Regions from separate parts of the Peribacillus sedimenti genome, predicted to be linked through region 1. Evidence: riboswitches for the same ligand, from Rfam matches in the RefSeq annotation. Region 1 holds a riboswitch; each other region holds the start of a gene.
The links. Region 1 has a riboswitch for glycine ahead of gcvT (glycine cleavage system aminomethyltransferase GcvT). Riboswitches for the same ligand answer to the same signal wherever they lie in the genome.

Region 1 (4,177 bases):
GTCCTTGAAGCGCCGACCACATCCACTAGGTATTCCTCAATATTCTTAATGTCCAGCCGTGTCAGAATATCATCCAGTTCACCAATAACTTTTTCAAATAAATTGATTTTTTCATATAGCAATCTTAGAATATGTTCCTCCACTGTATTTCTTGTGGCAAAATTATAAATCATGACATCCTTCTCCTGTCCAAGTCTGTGGACACGTCCTATCCGCTGTTCCAGTCTCATGGGATTCCAGGGCAGATCGAAATTGATAAGATGATTGCAGAATTGAAGATTTATTCCTTCCCCTCCAGCTTCCGTAGCAATGAGGACTTGAATATTTTTTTGAAATAAATCCTTCATCCAGTCCTTCTTGCCGCGTTTGAACCCGCCCCGAAAAGGTACGGAGGTGATACCATTCTGCTTTAAAAACCATTGTAGATATAACTGGGTAGCACGATATTCTGTAAAAATAATGACTTTATCATCGATCTTTTTAATCAGTTCCAGTGCTTTCTCTGCTTTTGAGTTTCGCTCAACTGCGTTGACAATCTCTGTAAGCTCTTCAAGCCGATCAAGCAATTCATCCGGACCGTTCTCGAATTTCAGCCACATATTCCGTAATGTATAAAACACCGCTTCACGGCTGCTGCAGGCCTCCCTTTGCAGAGTCATCGCTGAAAACATATTTCCTGCGCCTTCTACAGTCGCAGGTTTAAAAGCCGAAACCGCATCATACAGAGCCTGTTCTGACGGTGAAAAATCGATAATTACAGTCTCCACATACCTCTTGGTCCATTCAATTCCAGTGTCGGCACGTCTGTTGCGGATCATTACAGTATTGACCAGGCTTTTTAAATGCTTATCTTCATATATGTCTCGTCCTCTGCCTTTATATTTTTCCGAAAACAGGCTTGCATTCCCCAGATGCCCCGGCTTTAAGAGGGATACAAGATGAAATATCTCCTCAACCTTATTTTGAATAGGTGTCGCAGTAAGAAGGAGGCAAAACTTCTTTTTCAGATTTTGAACAAATTCATAGTTTTTGGTCTTATTGTTTTTCAGTTTATGTGCCTCGTCTATGATGACAAGGTCGTAGTCCTGTTCATATACAATCTGCCTGTGCGGCTCCCGCTTGGCTGTATCGATAGACGAAACGATCACGTCGCATGAATCCCATACATAGCTTTTTCTTTGTGCTACTGCCGGTATATGGAACTTGGTGTTTAATTCAAATACCCATTGTGTCACAAGGGAGGCAGGTACCAGGATTAATACTTTTTTAACGAGTCCGCGAATCATATACTCTTTTAATATCAAACCAGCTTCAATTGTTTTTCCAAGCCCGACTTCGTCAGCAAGTATTGCCTTTCCGTTCATATTTTCCACTACTTGTCGGGCAGCCTCCAGCTGGTGTGGGAGCGCCTTGAGCTGGGGCAAATGCTTAGGTGCCTGCAGCCCCTCAAATTCTGGGACAATCAAATGCTTTTCAACCTCTACGGCCAGCTTGTATAGTTCCCAGTTCCCCCATGGTCCATCATTTGAGAATTTAGCCAGGAATTCGTTTGCCCAATCATCATCGAAACTCACATTAATTTTCACCGTGGGTCCCCCAATCTTATATAATACTGGTTGCTATCTTTCTTTATTTACACGATTGAAAAACACGAACGATATATTAAAATTTGCGTCTTATTGTTAGTTTTTGTTGAAAAAAGATTGCAGACTTTTCAAATTTAATGGTAGGATGAATTTAGTATTATAAGTTTCAGTGTGCCATAAAATATGTGGACCGGAATAATCAGAGGGCGGTTATAAAATTGCTCCTCGAAAGTCCGTGTGCCCTATAGTATGGCCATTTTAAAAGGTTAATATAAGCGAATGAAGGCACGGGGAGAGACTACCAATGTAGCGCCGAAGGAGCAAGCTGAAAAGTGAATCTCTCAGGCAAAAGAACTCTTGCTGGACGCGGCTCTGGAGAGCACTGTTTCCAATCTGCGGAAACGGACACCAAAGGGGAAAACCTCATATAGGGTTGTTGCTATGGCGGCCCGGGTAAACTTTCAGGTACCAGGACAGAGAACTTCTTATTGATGTAAGGGGTTTCTCTGTCCTTTTTTTTGCAACAGGACGAGACCATTCATCAATCTATCAATCATGTTTTTTAAGCTCTTCCTGCGACACGAATCGCCACTGCAAGTAAATGGTGCCAGCAGCAACGGTAAAAAGGAAAATGAGAAATTATAAAGCTTGAGGAGGGAATACTTTGTCCGAATTAAAGAGAACGCCATTATTCGAGGTTTATAAAGAGTATGGAGGAAAGACAATTGATTTTGGGGGCTGGGAGCTTCCTGTACAATTCTCGGGTATCAAAGATGAGCATGAGGCGGTACGTACCAGTGCTGGACTTTTTGATGTTTCCCATATGGGTGAAATCGAAGTCAAAGGTCCTGAAAGCATAGCTTTCCTTCAAAGAATGCTAACCAACGACTTATTAAAACTTCAGTCAGGAGATGCACAGTATACTGCCATGTGTTATGAAAATGGCGGTACGGTTGACGACCTGATCGTTTATAAGAAAAGTGATGGCGATTATTTGCTTGTGGTGAATGCGGCGAATACGGAGAAGGATTTCAACTGGCTGCAAACAAACCTGATCGAGGATGTCGAACTAACGAACGTATCATCCGATATTGCACAATTAGCTTTGCAAGGCCCGCTTGCTGAAAAGGTGCTTCAAAAATTATCAGAAAATACGGACTTACGTGAAATTAAGTTTTTTAAATTTAAAGAAAATGTTCTTCTAAATGGAAAAAGTGCCCTGATATCCAGAACGGGATATACAGGAGAGGATGGTTTTGAAATATACTGCCAGAGTGGGGATGCGCTTGAACTTTGGAGGGCGATACTGGAAGCGGGAAGGGAAGAGGGGGTTGTACCAGTTGGGTTAGGTGCACGTGACACCCTTCGTTTTGAAGCCAATCTCCCTTTATACGGCCAGGAGCTGACATCGGACATCACTCCTATCGAAGCAGGGATTGGTTTTGCTGTAAAACCAGATAAAACTGCTGATTTCTTTGGAAAGGCAATACTTGCGGAACAGAAACAAAATGGCGCACCAAGGAAGATTGTCGGACTGGAAATGATAGACCGCGGAATCCCGCGCCATGGTTATCAGGTTTATGCTGGTGATCAGCTGATTGGCGAGGTAACCACGGGGACCCAGTCACCTACATTGAAGAAAAATGTAGGGCTGGCCTTGCTAAACAAAGAGTATGCAGGAATTGGCAATGAATTACAGGTAGAGATCCGCGGCAAAAGGCTGAAAGCCGTTGTAACGGAGACTCCATTTTATAAAAGGCCGCGAAAATAAGGGAGGATATCTTATGAAACATCGTTATTTGCCCATGACAGAGCAGGATAAAAGCGAAATGCTGAATGCAATCGGCGTTTCTTCAGTGGAAGAGCTGTTCAGTGACATTCCTGAAAGTGTGAGGTTTAAAGGGGAATATAACATCAAGCAGGCAAAATCAGAACCGGCTCTATTAAAGGAATTATCTCGATTGGCGGCGAAAAATGCAGATTTAAAGAGTTATACATCATTCCTGGGGGCCGGGGTATATGATCATTATATCCCTGTTATAGTGGACCATGTAATCTCCCGTTCGGAATTTTATACTGCCTATACACCATACCAGCCAGAGATTTCGCAGGGTGAACTGCAGGCAATTTTCGAATTCCAGACCATGATCTGTGAATTGACAGGAATGGATGTAGCAAATTCATCCATGTATGATGGAGGAACAGCTTTAGCTGAAGCGGCTATGCTTAGTGCCGGCCAGACACGGAGAAATAAAATATTGTTATCAAAGGCTGTTCACCCGGAATCAAGGGATGTTGTAAAGTCTTATGCCAAAGGCCAGAATGTCGAGATCATTGAAGTTCCATATAAAGATGGAGTTACAGATTTAGATTCATTGAAAGAATTAATCAATGATGAAATTGCAGGCGTTATTGTACAATATCCAAATTTCTTTGGCCGAATTGAACCGCTTAAAGAAATGGAAGAGGTTATACATGCCCAAAATTCCATGTTTGTTGTGTCGAGCAATCCTGTTGCATTAGGGGCATTAACGCCTCCTGGAAAGCTTGGTGCAGACATCGTTGCAGGGGATGCCCAGCCTTTCGGTATT
Region 2 (4,177 bases), 1.6 Mb from region 1:
AAGAGCAAGAGCGGCAATGGTTCCATGGGTCCCTACCCGCTCTAATCCTATTTCTTCAAGTATTTCAGCAACACTATCGTTCATGGCATTGGTTGGCGCAAGCGATAAATCCATGATCCCGAATGGTACACCAAGCCGTTCTGCCACTACCCGCCCAATTAGCTCACCAGCTCGGGTAATTTTAAACGCGGTTTTTTTAATAACATCTGATACTTCTCCCAGATCAGCGTCAGGATGGCGTTTCAATGCGCTTAATACCACTCCAGGTCCACTTACGCCGACATTGATGACAACCTCACCTTCGCCTGCTCCATGGAAAGCTCCGGCCATAAACGGATTATCCTCAACTGGATTACAGAACACGACAAGTTTGGCACATGCCATTCCATCCTTGTCCTTTGTTCTTTCAGCAGCATCCTTGATAATCACTCCCATTTGGCGCACAGCGTCCATATTAATGCCGGTTCTTGTAGTTGCCACTGAAACCGACGAACATACCCGTTCGGTTACGCTTAAAGCCTCCGGCAACGCATCAAGCAAGGTTTGGTCTCCTTTTGTGATTCCTTTATGTACAAGAGCGGAAAATCCTCCGATAAAATCAACACCTAGCGTTACGGCAGCTTGATCAAGAGTTTTAGCAAGTTCGATCGCTTGCTCCTTTGTAGCATTGCCTAGTATTTCAGCGATCGGTGTGATGGAAATACGTTTATTAATGATTGGAATCCCATACTCCCTTGCCACGTCCTCAGCTACTTCTTTAAGTCGGCCGGCATAGCTTATAATTTTGTCATTCACTTTTTTGTTCATTTTCTCAAAGTCGCTATCCGAACAATCATTTAGGCTTATACCCATTGTCACAGTCCGAATGTCCAGATTTTCCATCTGGATCATCCGAACCGTCTCCATCATTTCATCGATGCCTATTTGCATATTGTCCTCCTATACCCGATGCATGGCTTGAAAAATTTCTTCAAGCTGTATATTAATTTTCAGAGAGAGTTCATCTCCGGCATCATTAAGCAATAATTGCAAAAGTTCCAAATTTTCGAATCCAGATACATCAACAATCATCATCATAGTAAAAAAATCTTGCAAAATCGTTTGGCTTATATCCAGAATATTGATTCCGTTGTCTGACAATACAGTCGTCACTCTTGCAATAATGCCCACCTGATCTTTTCCTACCACACTTACTACCGCACGTTTCGTCATGTCCTTCACCTCGTACAATTAGTATAAAAAAAAGAGATTGGAGTAGTCTCCAATCTCGGACAAGCAGCAGAATAACCTATAAAAGTAAGTTACTCTTCTGTCCTTTTGCCTGAGATTGTGAATCCTTCGGCGCCGCAAAAACTGCGGTCTCTCCAGAAGCTGCTCCCGTTATAGTTTTATCCACAACGATCATCGCCTGCTATATTGGTAAAAATAAAAATAATAATGAAATTATAACAGTACACAAAACAGTGGTCAATGACTTTTCCGAACCAGATGGGTAAATATTATGACTCTTCTACTTAAAACAACACAACATGGGAAATGTCGCATTTGCAGCATGTTTCAGCCATCTAAGCGGACATATTTATTAAAAGCATATTATTAGGTTGGTATATAATCACCACGCTTAAACCCTTAGATGACATTCCATCATCTAATTTTTTTCAACCGCAAGAATAATTTGGTGCTTTAATTTTAAATTCATGATTTTTTATATCCTTAATATCTTTTCCTTTAAACTTTTATTCGAAATTTTTAATTTCACTTTCACCATTCTCAGTTTCTAAATCTAATATAGCTATCCAGTTCTCACTTTCCCCGTTAAAATTTGCTGAGACAACCAATAAACTTAAAAAGATCCCTAATAATTCCCTCCTATCTTTTCCTCCCTAATCACCTTGATTTTACCATTTTTGTCCAATAGCAGAAGAACTGTTATTAATCTAGACTGCCCCGTTAGCACAATAAGAAAAAGCTGCAGAAAAAATGCAGCTCGGAATCATCAGCTCTTGCCACCCATAAGTTTAAGTACAGGGGCTACTTCCCCTAAAGTCAATTAACTGGGGTTTAGTTCACCCATTAATTATTAAACTCTTGAAATAGGAAACTATTTCTTCAAATTTATTTTTCTGCTCTAAAACTGGAGAGCGATTACTTTCTTCAGAAAAAACAAAGGCCATTGCAGGGGTGCACGGAATCGGTATCTATTTTCATAAACTGATGACATTGCTTATCACAAGGTAGCCTGTCATGTATAAAACTGACAGGTAGGTAAGTTATCAAATCCTTATAAAGCCATCATGACCTTGTTTCTTCCCGATTTTTTGGAGTTATACAGACCCCGGTCTGCCCTGTTTATGAGTTCAGACACCGCTTCAGGGCCATTGTCGTTTTTGGATGCAAAGCCGATCGAGACGGTAACACGCAGGTCATGCCCATTTCCGATTCTAAACCGGCTCTCCGCCACTGCCTTCCGTATTGTTTCTGCCATCAGCCACATGTTATGCCGATCGCAATCCGGTACCAGGATGCTGAATTCTTCCCCGCCATTACGGGAAACAAATGCATCCGACCCAGCGGAAAGCAGCAGGATATTCGACACTTTTTGGATGACCTTGTCCCCGGCCGGATGCCCATAGGTGTCATTGATTTTCTTAAAATGGTCGATATCGATCATCATCAGCGACAAGTTTCCCCGATGTTCTTTTGAATGGCCATACAGCTCCTGGATCTTTCGCTCGAACGAACGCACGTTGTTTAAACCTGTCAAAGGGTCTTTCTCCGATTCCCATTTGAATTTTGCATAGTCCTCGTCGTTCCGCGATAGATAGAATTTAAGGTTAAATGCCACATAGGAAGCAACAGCCACTGCGATCGCATACTGCAAAAAGAGTATCACCGCGGTGTTGATTTCCGGGATTACCACGAAAAAGGTAGAACCTAAAATGAGGATAAACGTAATCAGCATCCGCCTCCATTTCCGCTTCATGCTCACGTCAGTCGTGCTGATGAAGGTAAACAGCAACGCAGATAATCCCAGCACATAAATGTTGTTAAGGGATGCAAGCGAGAGGGGGTAGAATGATAGCCTGAATGCGAGGATGACCGCGGTCGCCGTAAAACCAGCTGCCCTGCCGCCTACAGTTGCAGCGATCATGATGGGGACGATTCTAAGGTCAATCAGCACTCCATCCTGCAACTGAATGCCAAAATGCATAAGGACAATCCCGAATGTCCCGTGAAAGAGCCCTTTCCTGATACGGCAACGAAGCGAATTCTTCGAAGGGAATGTTGTTTTCAGGAAATAATGATGGATCAGGAAAATGCCTGTGCATAAAATGCAGAAATTTATAAAAAAGTCTTCTAAAACCAACATGGAATGAAATTCTTACCTTCCTTCTCAAATGTGTGTGCATAGTGCATTTTTGATTCCCATCAAGTTTCACAACTCTGGTATGTGATTATGCCACTATGCCAGTGTGTTTAGTATAAGCGATGGCAGAAAAATGTCCATTTGGCCTCAGACAGCCGTATTAAGGATTCGGGCTGAAAGGAACGCCTTTCAAACAAAGATTTCATCTCTTCGGACAAAATTTCAAAACTTTTTTTCCTGAAACGGTTGATGGAATCAAGCCATGAACAAGAGCTCTTAGCCCCTTGGCCAGGCACATGCCGACCACAAAGATTCCCTTCATGTAACGATAAGCACTACACATTTTCCGCAAAAAAAATGACAGAGCGATTGAATCTCTCTGCCCATGTTATGGCTTTTATATAATGCCTGTCGAAACCAGAAGTTTAGGCAGTAAGAGCCTTTTTTTCCGCTTTTTACTGGAAACATCACTGGAGCATCTTTTCGAATTTACCGTTCTCGAATGAAATAAGGGCAAGGCCGTAGGTACTTTAATGCTCACATGAATAATCCCTGTAATTCATGCCGTAACCGATCTTCGAAGTTTCCAATGTGTCGTTTTGCCCTAGTTTAATCGCTTGCGAGCGATAAACAAACATACACATTAAAACAAGTATAACAACCAACAAAGCGAAGCAAACACGTGTATCCACTTTGCTACGCTTTTTTATTTAACTCTTTTAGTTTAAGCTCTGTTAAGAAACAATGTTGTTGATAAAAGCACGGAATAAAATAAAAAGAAACCATAGGAGGATATGCAGATGAAGGAAT
Region 3 (4,177 bases), 670 kb from region 1:
CTTGTTTGATAAACGCCAGTATTCCAGCTATTAAACACGAAATACTGTTTCCAAATAAAAAAGTATAGGGATTAAAATACAGATAATTCAAATGTATGTCTTGCCACCAATTCAGCCAACTACCCATCGGATAATAAAGTCTACCTCTAATCATTGATACAAAATCCGATTGAAACATCATTGATAAATAGCATAAGAACAGGGCAGTAGATACAATTAGAAAATTAATCAATCTATTCTTTTTTAACAGAATGTCATATATTTTCATCGAAATGACAAAACAAAAAGAAAGAAACAGTAATAATGATACAAAAATATACGGAATATGCGGGTTACCATTGCCAGAAATTCTTTGAGGAGAAACAGTCATTAAATCATATATAATATAAAAATTTAAAGCGTTAAACATCAAACAGATAAACCATAATACAGAATTATTATTAATTAGGTTCTTACTTATTAACAGATTTAAAAGTTTAAACGTGATATAAATGCCAAAGGTAAGAAACCCATATAAAATAAAAAATATTAACATATCAGGTAATCCGCCTATCAAATCTTTCATTTCACTCCCCCCTTTATTTCTTTAGTTCATTAAATATTTTTCCAAAATTCACCATATGATTAAACGTAATTCAAAAGCAGTGAAATCTCATTGCGATTGTGAAATCCACTGCTTTTACTTGATTTTAGTATGCTGTTTCCTAAAGGGTACTCCAACAAATGCCCTATTACCAAACAAACGGAATTAAGCTGGAAGTCTTTCGAATATATCCAGGATATTCATCTGGAAACATGTCAATTAAAGCTTTTTCTTCTATACGTATACGATAACCAAATACGATAATGAAAAAGACAAACGAAAACAAAGACCCTGTCCAGGTATTAAAAGCAAGTCCAATACCAATGAAGGTTACTAATAGTCCTGTATAGGAAGGATGTCGGACAATTCGGTAGGGACCACTTTGGATAATTTCTTGCTTAGAGTCAACAGAGACTACCAAAGAGAAATGTCTTCCTAATGCCGTTACAGCCCACAATCTAATGCACATTCCGACAATAATTAAGATCGAACCCAGCTCTGAATATGCAGTATTTACATAACCAAGTTTTAAAAAGTTACATAGCTGATCAATAGCGATACAGATGAAAATCCCAAGAACAATGAACCTAACAGAACCCTTATCTTTATTTTCAGATGCTACATCTTTTCTTTGAAGCTTAGTTTTAATAAAAATTGCAATCTCAGATAAAACCCATAAATAAAATATAATTTCTGCAATCAAACCAATTTCCACCATTTACACCCCTTTTTTCCATTATACATTTGACATTTATGTATTTGAATTGTTTTTGGTATTAGTAATTCGTAATTTACAAGGCTATATATAAAAATCAGGCAATGATCTAACTTGAAAATTAACTAAGAACAGTGAGGAGGTGGAGGATTTTTGATATATCCCAAAAATATGCTGACATTTCTCACGTTCGTCTTTCAATTTTAATTTCATACCAATCAAGCCCATATCCTATATGTTTCCGGACTTGTATAAATTTTTCATATGTCCAATGTTAGAGTCAGTTTTGCATTTAGATATGGCAAGAAATTAAACGCAAGAACCTGTTGTTGTGCCAGTTATTTCACAGTCAGCAATCATGCCATTAAAGTCATAATAAAAAAAACGCGCTAATCCTTTTGGATCAACGCATGCATTAACAAAGCCACTCACTTAGCAGTTTCTTAAAACCGACGATCTGAGCATTAGTTTATAATTTAATCTTTTCTTTCGAATGTATTATTTCTCCTGCCGTACACATACATAACGAATAAAAGTGCAAACCATAAAGGTGTCATCAATACGGATAAACGTGTTGCTTCCGCGAATAACATAATAATTAAGATAACCACAAATAGAGCGAGCACCACATAATTCATAAAAGGTGTGAATGGTGCTTTAAAAGTTGACTTTCTTCTTAGATCAGGGCGAGTCTTTGAATATCGAATATGAGATATTAAAATTATGCTCCACACCCAAAAGAAACAAATCGCACTGATGGTGGTCACAATGTTAAAAGCTTGTTCTGGAACCAGTTTACTTAAAAGAGCTCCGATGGAAACAACGACTGCCGATGTAAGCAAGGCGTTACTAGGGACATGATTTTTATTCAATTTAGCAAAAGCAGCCGGCCCCTGTTTATGCTTGCTTACGTTATATAAGATTCGGCTCGTGGAAAATAATCCGCTATTACAGGCTGAAGCTGCAGATGTCAAGACTACGAAATTGATGATCCCCGCTGCAACTGGTATCCCCACCAGACCAAACACCTGCACAAACGGACTGCTGGAGGCATTCAATTGATTCCACGGATTGATGCACAGGATGACGAAAAGAGCACCTACATAGAAAAATAGAATTCTCATCGGAATCTTATTAATCGCAGATGGAATGTTCTTTCGCGGATCCGCTGTTTCCGCTGCAGATACACCTACTAATTCCACCCCGACATAGGCAAATACAGCCATCTGAAAAGATAGCAAAAAGCCGGATGCTCCGTTCGGAAATAGGCCGCCATACTCCCAAAGGTTCTTGACAGATACAGTTCCCGTGTCCGTTTGGAAGCCAATCACAAGCAAAATGATCCCAACAACAATTAAAGCAATAATGGTGATTACCTTAATCAAGGCAAACCAAAACTCTAACTCTCCAAAAAGCTTAACTGTCAGTAAATTAAGGGCCAGCAAGATAAGTAAACAAATTACAGCTGGTATCCATTGTGGGATGTCGAGCCAATATTGCACATACATCCCGACAGCAATGATATCAGCCATGGCGACCATTATCCAACAGAACCAATATGTCCATCCGGTCACAAATCCTGCCCATGGTCCAATATAATCAACAGCAAAATCTGTAAATGATTGATAACCTGCATTTGACAGGAGCAATTCCCCCAATGCCCTCATAACAAAAAACACAGCCATTCCTATGATCAAATAAGACAATAGGATAGATGGACCTGCTAATTGGATTGCCTTGCCTGAACCTAAAAACAAACCAGTGCCAATTGTTCCGCCAATTGCAATTAGTTGTACATGCCTATTTTTCAGATCCCTCTTTAACTCTTGCTGCTCCACGTTTCATTCCCCCAAGATGTAGTTTAATAGCGATATTTGTAAGGATTTTTGTAAGTCCAAATCATCTTTTTCAACATAAAAAAGAGATTGGAGTACTCCAATCTCTCTTAGAAGTGAAGAATAAAAAATAGCCATTTATTAACTCTCAGGTTGAATAACAAACGGTAACCATTTATTCCTGTCCTTTTGCCTGAGATTGTGAACCCTTCGGCGCCGCAAAATATGCGATCTCTCCAGAAAATGCTCCTGCTAGAGTGTGACCCCTAACAATCATCGCAATCTTTGTATTTAATTATAATATTTAAGCGATATATAGACTTTTACATCTTTAGCCTTTTCACTTTTATTATTATAACATAACTTCTATGAATGAAAAAAGAAATATCACAGCACACTGTTTGCTGTAACAAATTTATTGATGAAAATCGAACCGGTGAATAACTGGCGATGTATGATTACAAATGTTTTAAGTCAGAAGCCGTACCGCGAAATAACCATTTCTCTTCTATAAAACGGAAGTGCTTGCTTTCTTTAAATAAAAACTGTGTGTTCCTAAAGAGATGAAAAGAACAGTAAAACTATACTCATACAAGCAAAAAATACTATTACATCCTCAAATGTTCGATCATCTAAAAAAAGGAAAGCCACAAACATGGCTCTCCTTCTAATACTTATATTCTTTTTGCACCTAAGAATTTCGGTTTCCAATATGAGTTATTTGTATAAAAGTATGATACACCTTTTGAGGATGATGAATTGATCACTTTTCCGCTGCCTACGTACATAGCAACATGAGTTGGTCTGGACGCTTTAGTGGGCGCATAGAAAAGAAGGTCTCCAGGCTTTAAGGAACTTGAACTCACCCTTGTCCCTTTTGTGTACATGTCACGTGCTGTACGAGGTAATGTCTTACCCGCTTTTCCGAAAGAATATTTGATCAAACCTGAACAATCGAATCCGCTTGGCGTAATTCCGCCCCATTTATATCTTACTCCCAGATTGTTTTTTGCGACTGAGATGGCCTTTGTATGATAAGTTGCT

Region 2: linked by a shared signal. The riboswitch ahead of V1500_RS11045 (ACT domain-containing protein) and the one ahead of gcvT (glycine cleavage system aminomethyltransferase GcvT) in region 1 are both predicted to bind glycine.
Region 3: linked by a shared signal. The riboswitch ahead of V1500_RS15650 (amino acid permease) and the one ahead of gcvT (glycine cleavage system aminomethyltransferase GcvT) in region 1 are both predicted to bind glycine.

Annotation. Positions count from the first base shown of each region.
Region 1 covers NZ_CP143547.1:3,838,312-3,842,488, reverse strand. Annotated here, with positions in the region: gene V1500_RS18870 (DEAD/DEAH box helicase) at 1-1,586, opposite strand, end outside; glycine riboswitch at 1,866-1,953, shown strand; gene gcvT (glycine cleavage system aminomethyltransferase GcvT) at 2,251-3,357, shown strand; gene gcvPA (aminomethyl-transferring glycine dehydrogenase subunit GcvPA) at 3,371-4,177, shown strand, end outside.
Region 2 covers NZ_CP143547.1:2,226,800-2,230,976, reverse strand. Annotated here, with positions in the region: gene V1500_RS11050 (PFL family protein) at 1-930, opposite strand, end outside; gene V1500_RS11045 (ACT domain-containing protein) at 940-1,212, opposite strand; glycine riboswitch at 1,300-1,378, opposite strand; gene V1500_RS11040 (GGDEF domain-containing protein) at 2,282-3,370, opposite strand; partial or broken gene V1500_RS11035 (SMI1/KNR4 family protein) at 4,162-4,177, shown strand, end outside.
Region 3 covers NZ_CP143547.1:3,165,795-3,169,971, forward strand. Annotated here, with positions in the region: gene V1500_RS15640 (hypothetical protein) at 1-565, opposite strand, end outside; gene V1500_RS15645 (methyltransferase family protein) at 732-1,301, opposite strand; gene V1500_RS15650 (amino acid permease) at 1,775-3,136, opposite strand; glycine riboswitch at 3,305-3,383, opposite strand; gene V1500_RS15655 (C40 family peptidase) at 3,808-4,177, opposite strand, start outside.